Regions from separate parts of the Weizmannia sp. FSL W8-0401 genome, predicted to be linked through region 1. Evidence: a T-box and tRNA genes for the amino acid it is inferred to sense, from the RefSeq annotation. Region 1 holds a T-box; the other regions hold tRNA genes.

Region 1 (2,232 bases):
TTCGGAATGGCCGACCGAATGGATATGGTCTTCCACTTTGACAAGAACGCCGAGTGCTTTCAAGTCCTTCACGATCTGTTTGCGGCATTCAAACCGGTCCATGCCTTTGTATTTTCCGGCATTTTCATTCATTGTGCCGTCCTCGTTCATCACAAGGATGCGTTCGAGATTGTGGCGGTTCCCGACTTCGAAGTCGTTCGGGTCATGGGCCGGTGTAATTTTTACGGCACCGGAACCAAATGCCATATCAACATACTCGTCTGCGATAATCGGAATTTCGCGGCCGACGATTGGCAATACAATCGTTTTCCCGATTAAATGTTTGTAGCGTTCATCATCCGGGTGGACAGCGACCGCCGTATCACCCAGCATCGTTTCCGGGCGCGTTGTCGCGATTTCAATCGTGCCGGAACCGTCGCTTAACGGGTATGCCAGATGGTAAAATGCGCCCTGCACCTCTTTGTAGACTACTTCAATATCGGAAAGCGCCGTTTTCGTTTCCGGGTCCCAGTTGATGATGTACTCGCCGCGGTAAATCAAGCCTTTTTTATAAAGCGAAACAAATACTTCTTTTACAGCTTTTGACAGCCCTTCATCGAGCGTAAAACGTTCGCGCGAATAATCGAGACCGAGGCCGAGTTTCGCCCATTGTTTGCGGATAAAGTGAGCGTATTCCGCTTTCCACTTCCATGCTTCTTCCGTAAACTTCTCGCGGCCGAGGTCATAGCGGGATTTGCCTTCTTCACGCAGTTTGGCTTCCACTTTTGCCTGCGTTGCAATCCCGGCGTGGTCCATCCCCGGCAGCCAGAGCACATCATAGCCCTGCATCCGTTTCATCCGGGTTAAAATATCCTGCAAAGCCGTATCCCAGGCATGGCCGAGATGGAGCTTGCCGGTTACGTTCGGCGGCGGAATCACAATCGTGTACGGCTTCTTTTCCGGATCGCCTTTTGCTTCGAAAAATTTGCCGTTCACCCACCATTCATAGCGCCCTTTTTCAACAGCCTGCGGATCATATTTGGTCGGCATGCTGATGTCCTGCTGTTCCATTTGTATCATTCCTTTCTGCGTTTTTTGCGGATAAACACAAAAACTCCCTTCGCCATAAAAGGACGAAAGGAGTCTGTTCGCGGTACCACCTTTTTTCACGGGCAAACGGATGCCCGGCACTCTCGGGTCATTAACGGCACTTCGCCGGCTTTTGCTATTATCGGGTTCACAAAAGCTACTCCCGGGCGACCTTCCAGCCTGTTTCGCATAGGAAATCTTTCAGCAGCTGATTCCCCTCTCTGCATGGAAACAAAATCTGTACTCTTCCCGTTCATTGTATTTTGATTTTTGAAATTGGCTATAGTTTATGGTATCGGTTTTTTTGAAAATCGTCAATAGCATTGCCCATTTTTAGAAAAAATATGCAACGGATTCACTTATCCGCCCGCTTTTCATACATTATCGTTGAGGGATAGGTGGATGATGATGAAGAAAAAAATTGACAAACAGGCCGTCCGTACTTGGGGGCGGAATGCAAAAAAAGTGTGCAAGCAGCTGATTCTTCCGTTCTCCGTCTTTCAGGCCATCCGCACGATTATTTTTCCGACCACGTTTGACGTCCTGCTGCTTGCCATATTTATTCTCATTTATCTCGGGTTCCAGTATGAATGGTTTTAATGGCCGTCCCTGCTTTTCATGACGCGGGGGCGGTCCCTTGTGACAACTGCATGACGACATACTCGGTATTTTTCATCCGCCAGTACTTTTCCTGCAGTTTCGCGACTGCTCTCGCTTCATGGCGTTTCCCTTCATTTGCAAAGTATTCCTCCACGGTTTGGATGATCGGTGCGGGATAAGCGAGATAGCTGAAAAATAAGCTTTTTTCATCTTCCTTAAGCGGAAAATAGCTGAAGTAGGTCTTCACCCAGTCCACGCAGTCGTCAAACCGGCTCGGATAGGAGTCGAGCGCCCGCGACAAGAAGGGAAGCAGGTCATAAAAAGGCGCAGCGGTTTTTGCCAGTTCGAAATTAGTGAAGTATCCGAGCCCGCGTTCATCGTACAGGAAATGCTCCGTTGAAATTTTTCCGTGGATGGTCACCGTTCTCGCTTTCTCCATCTCTTTCGATTGTTCATACCAGTTTTCCAGCTGCTGGATCGAGAATTTGAGCGCCTGGTTCGTTTCATTGTAAAAGGTGCAGTACAACAGGGCAAACGGGGACATATAGACCTGCTCTTCACACC
Region 2 (2,232 bases), 430 kb from region 1:
TGATCAGGTTGATAGGTCCGGGGTGGAAGCGCGGTGACGCGTGCAGCTGACGGATACTAATCGATCGAGGACTTAACCAAATAGAAAAGCGAAGGTGCCTTGTTTAGCCCCGACAAGCGAATGTTCTGACCGGCATGGAGCCGTCTTTTGGCTCCGTGACGGGCAGGTGATTCGACCTCGAGGGGCTAGGCACCGGAGCTAGACAATAGAAAAGCGGAAGCGCCTTGGTCATCGGCGTATGAACTTCAAGGCCCCCGCCTGAGATAAAGGAAACACGACGAGCCCTAAAGGCGAGTCGATGCCCGCTTATCGTAGGAAAGGGGGACGGGAAGTTCACTAGCCGATAGGCGCTGGAGCTGGACAATTCTCAAAGTTAGAAGCAGAAACGCATTCTCCGTTTACAGTTTTTTCTCCCATCCGGTTTTCAGGGAATACAATTATTTCTCTTGATAAATAACAGCAACTGTGTTATACTATTTCTTGTCATTAAGGTCCGGTGATGATGGCGGAAAGGTCACACCCGAACACATCCCGAACTCGGAAGTTAAGCTTTCCAGCGCCGATGGTAGTTGGGGGTTTCCCCCTGCGAGAGTAGGACGCTGCCGGGCCCGATATTCCGCAGTAGCTCAGTGGTAGAGCAATCGGCTGTTAACCGATCGGTCGTAGGTTCGAATCCTACCTGCGGAGCCATAATGGAGAGCTGTCCGAGAGGCCGAAGGAGCACGATTGGAAATCGTGTAGGCGGCTAAAAGCTGTCTCAAGGGTTCGAATCCCTTGCTCTCCGTCATGATCCATATGGCCCGTTGGTCAAGCGGTTAAGACACCGCCCTTTCACGGCGGTAACACGGGTTCGAATCCCGTACGGGTCACCATTTACATATTTGGAGGATTAGCTCAGCTGGGAGAGCGTCTGCCTTACAAGCAGAGGGTCGGCGGTTCGATCCCGTCATCCTCCACCATTTTATCATCGCGGGGTGGAGCAGTCTGGTAGCTCGTCGGGCTCATAACCCGAAGGTCGCAGGTTCAAATCCTGCCCCCGCAATTTACATATAAAGGTCCCGTAGTGTAGCGGTTATCACGCCTGCCTGTCACGCAGGAGATCGCGGGTTCGATTCCCGTCGGGACCGCCATCTGTATTTTACATAATCGCGGCTCGGTAGCTCAGTCGGTAGAGCAAAGGACTGAAAATCCTTGTGTCGGCGGTTCGATTCCGTCCCGAGCCACCATTGGCCGGTCTAGCTCAATTGGTAGAGCAACTGACTTGTAATCAGTAGGTTGGGGGTTCAAGTCCTCTGGCCGGCACCACGCAATATGGAGGGGTAGCGAAGTGGCTAAACGCGGCGGACTGTAAATCCGCTCCCTCAGGGTTCGGCGGTTCGAATCCGTCCCCCTCCATTTTTAAAGGGGCATAGTTTAAAGGTAGAACAGAGGTCTCCAAAACCTCCAGTGTGGGTTCGATTCCTACTGCCCCTGCCATTATGATGGCGGTTGTGGCGAAGTGGTTAACGCACCGGATTGTGGCTCCGGCATTCGTGGGTTCGATTCCCACCATCCGCCCCATATTTGATTGGGCCATAGCCAAGCGGTAAGGCAACGGACTTTGACTCCGTCATGCGCTGGTTCGAATCCAGCTGGCCCAGTATGCGGAAGTAGTTCAGTGGTAGAACATCACCTTGCCAAGGTGGGGGTCGCGGGTTCGAATCCCGTCTTCCGCTCCATTGATGGCGGCATAGCCAAGAGGTAAGGCAGAGGTCTGCAAAACCTTTATCACCGGTTCGATTCCGGTTGCCGCCTCCATCATATTGTGCCGGTGTGGCGGAATTGGCAGACGCGCACGACTCAAAATCGTGTTCCTTCGGGAGTGTCGGTTCGACCCCGACCACCGGTATAACACAGTATTACATTGAAAGCTGATGCCAAACGGAACGCTTCTCAAGATAAAGAGAAGCGTTTTTTATTGCAATTATATTATTGAAGCCGAGGCCATTTAAGCAGCTGCTTGAAAGCGTACACTTGTGGGTATCTACAGTTTTTTAACTTGTACAAAAAGGGAATTGATCTAATAAGAAAGGTTTGGAAATACTATCTTAGATTTTCCTTTTATAATGAGTACAAGAGCTGGGCAGCCTACTATTTACTAGGGTTGTCTTTTCTTTTTTTCACCGTAACCGTCCCATCTTTTTCAAGATAGGCCTGGTCAATTTCATCAAGCGAAAATACGCCCTGCTTTCT
Region 3 (2,232 bases), 230 kb from region 1:
ACTGCAGCCTGATATTGAATTTTGGTACAGCTTGTACAGGATAGGTAGGAGCCTTGGAAACCGGAGCGCCAGCTTCGGCGGAGGCATCGGTGGGATACTACCCTGGCTGTATTGAAATTCTAACCCGCACCCCTTACCGGGGTGGGAGACAGTGTCAGGCAGGCAGTTTGACTGGGGCGGTCGCCTCCTAAAAGGTAACGGAGGCGCCCAAAGGTTCCCTCAGAATGGTTGGAAATCATTCGCAGAGTGTAAAGGCATAAGGGAGCTTGACTGCGAGACTTACAAGTCGGGCAGGGACGAAAGTCGGGCTTAGTGATCCGGTGGTTCCGCATGGAAGGGCCATCGCTCAACGGATAAAAGCTACCCTGGGGATAACAGGCTGATCTCCCCCAAGAGTCCACATCGACGGGGAGGTTTGGCACCTCGATGTCGGCTCATCGCATCCTGGGGCTGTAGTCGGTCCCAAGGGTTGGGCTGTTCGCCCATTAAAGCGGTACGCGAGCTGGGTTCAGAACGTCGTGAGACAGTTCGGTCCCTATCCGTCGCGGGCGCAGGAAATTTGAGAGGAGCTGTCCTTAGTACGAGAGGACCGGGATGGACGCACCGCTGGTGTACCAGTTGTCTTGCCAAAGGCATCGCTGGGTAGCTATGTGCGGAAGGGATAAGTGCTGAAAGCATCTAAGCATGAAGCCCCCCTCAAGATGAGATTTCCCACAGTTTAACTGGTAAGATCCCTGAAAGATGATCAGGTTGATAGGTCCGGGGTGGAAGCGCGGCGACGCGTGCAGCTGACGGATACTAATCGATCGAGGACTTAACCACGAAAAGCGAAGGTGCCTTGTTTAGCCCCGACAAGCGAATGTTCTGACCGGCATGAAGCCGTCTTTTGGCTCCGTGGCGGGCAGGTGATTCGACCTCGAGGGGCTAGGCACCGAAGCTGGACAATTCTCAAAGTTAGAAGCAGAAACGCATTCTCCGTTTACAGTTTTTTTCTCCCATCCAGTTTTCAGGGAACATATCCCAAAATTATACTGGTCCGGTGATGATGGCGGAAAGGTCACACCCGAATACATCCCGAACTCGGAAGTTAAGCTTTCCAGCGCCGATGGTAGTTGGGGGTTTCCCCCTGCGAGAGTAGGACGTTGCCGGGCCATAATACGGAGGATTAGCTCAGCTGGGAGAGCGTCTGCCTTACAAGCAGAGGGTCGGCGGTTCGATCCCGTCATCCTCCATTTTTATGCCATCCCGGTTCAGGGGCAACCGGCTTTCTATCGGAAGTTCGGGGATACTGCCTTGTGACCGGCACATACTCGCGGGAATCCTGAAAGAAAATAGATATGTACATATTTAACCCAATATAGTATAATTTTCTTTGTGACAAGTAATGTCGTTATCGGAATATGAGCCATTAGCTCAGTTGGTAGAGCATCTGACTTTTAATCAGAGGGTCGCAGGTTCGAATCCTGCATGGCTCACCATTTATCTTATCTGCGGGTGTGGCGGAATTGGCAGACGCACCAGACTTAGGATCTGGCGCCGCAAGGCGTGGGGGTTCGACTCCCTTCACCCGCACTGTTTAGCACGATATGCGGAAGTAGTTCAGTGGTAGAACATCACCTTGCCAAGGTGGGGGTCGCGGGTTCGAATCCCGTCTTCCGCTCCATTTTATCCCGCCGGGGTGGCGGAATTGGCAGACGCACAGGACTTAAAATCCTGCGGTAGGTGACTACCGTACCGGTTCGACTCCGGTCCTCGGCATCAGTACCATGACAAATGCGCCCATAGCTCAATTGGATAGAGCGTTTGACTACGGATCAAAAGGTTAGGGGTTCGACTCCTCTTGGGCGCGCTTATTCCTCTTTCGGGAAGTAGCTCAGCTTGGCAGAGCACATGGTTAGGGACCATGGGGTCGCAGGTTCAAATCCTGTCTTCCCGACCATGAAGATGATCATAGTGGGGCCTTAGCTCAGCTGGGAGAGCGCCTGCTTTGCACGCAGGAGGTCAGCGGTTCGATCCCGCTAGGCTCCACCAAACAGGTCAAATAACGGCGGCGTAGCTCAGCTGGCTAGAGCGTACGGTTCATACCCGTGAGGTCGGGGGTTCGATCCCCTCCGCCGCTATATTTCGTATATCGGACCTTTAGCTCAGCTGGTTAGAGCAGACGGCTCATAACCGTCCGGTCGTAGGTTCGAGTCCTACAAGGTCCACCATTTTTTATTTTTCGCTTATCAT

Evidence for each region. A T-box is a leader RNA that pairs with one kind of tRNA and senses whether it is charged. The one in region 1 lies ahead of NSU00_RS09830 (valine--tRNA ligase), so its partner is inferred to be a tRNA-Val.
Region 2: it encodes a tRNA-Val, which carries the amino acid that the T-box ahead of NSU00_RS09830 (valine--tRNA ligase) is inferred to sense. The anticodon was not compared.
Region 3: it encodes a tRNA-Val, which carries the amino acid that the T-box ahead of NSU00_RS09830 (valine--tRNA ligase) is inferred to sense. The anticodon was not compared.

The regions. Positions count from the first base shown of each region.
Region 1 covers NZ_JBBPAG010000001.1:2,007,375-2,009,606, forward strand. The annotation lists gene NSU00_RS09830 (valine--tRNA ligase) at 1-1,050, opposite strand, end outside; T-box leader at 1,106-1,334, opposite strand; gene NSU00_RS09835 (hypothetical protein) at 1,477-1,668, shown strand; gene ysxE (spore coat protein YsxE) at 1,685-2,232, opposite strand, start outside.
Region 2 covers NZ_JBBPAG010000001.1:2,433,002-2,435,233, reverse strand. The annotation lists rRNA gene NSU00_RS12065 (23S ribosomal RNA) at 1-80, shown strand, start outside; rRNA gene rrf (5S ribosomal RNA) at 493-608, shown strand; tRNA gene NSU00_RS12055 (tRNA-Asn) at 616-690, shown strand; tRNA gene NSU00_RS12050 (tRNA-Ser) at 695-784, shown strand; tRNA gene NSU00_RS12045 (tRNA-Glu) at 798-872, shown strand; tRNA gene NSU00_RS12040 (tRNA-Val) at 884-959, shown strand; tRNA gene NSU00_RS12035 (tRNA-Met) at 969-1,042, shown strand; tRNA gene NSU00_RS12030 (tRNA-Asp) at 1,055-1,130, shown strand; tRNA gene NSU00_RS12025 (tRNA-Phe) at 1,151-1,226, shown strand; tRNA gene NSU00_RS12020 (tRNA-Thr) at 1,230-1,305, shown strand; tRNA gene NSU00_RS12015 (tRNA-Tyr) at 1,314-1,395, shown strand; tRNA gene NSU00_RS12010 (tRNA-Trp) at 1,403-1,476, shown strand; tRNA gene NSU00_RS12005 (tRNA-His) at 1,485-1,560, shown strand; tRNA gene NSU00_RS12000 (tRNA-Gln) at 1,569-1,640, shown strand; tRNA gene NSU00_RS11995 (tRNA-Gly) at 1,644-1,718, shown strand; tRNA gene NSU00_RS11990 (tRNA-Cys) at 1,724-1,797, shown strand; tRNA gene NSU00_RS11985 (tRNA-Leu) at 1,807-1,888, shown strand; gene NSU00_RS11980 (DUF421 domain-containing protein) at 2,131-2,232, opposite strand, start outside.
Region 3 covers NZ_JBBPAG010000001.1:2,236,631-2,238,862, reverse strand. The annotation lists rRNA gene NSU00_RS11010 (23S ribosomal RNA) at 1-822, shown strand, start outside; rRNA gene rrf (5S ribosomal RNA) at 1,036-1,151, shown strand; tRNA gene NSU00_RS11000 (tRNA-Val) at 1,160-1,232, shown strand; tRNA gene NSU00_RS10995 (tRNA-Lys) at 1,403-1,478, shown strand; tRNA gene NSU00_RS10990 (tRNA-Leu) at 1,491-1,572, shown strand; tRNA gene NSU00_RS10985 (tRNA-Gly) at 1,589-1,663, shown strand; tRNA gene NSU00_RS10980 (tRNA-Leu) at 1,673-1,758, shown strand; tRNA gene NSU00_RS10975 (tRNA-Arg) at 1,776-1,849, shown strand; tRNA gene NSU00_RS10970 (tRNA-Pro) at 1,863-1,939, shown strand; tRNA gene NSU00_RS10965 (tRNA-Ala) at 1,956-2,031, shown strand; tRNA gene NSU00_RS10960 (tRNA-Met) at 2,047-2,120, shown strand; tRNA gene NSU00_RS10955 (tRNA-Ile) at 2,134-2,210, shown strand.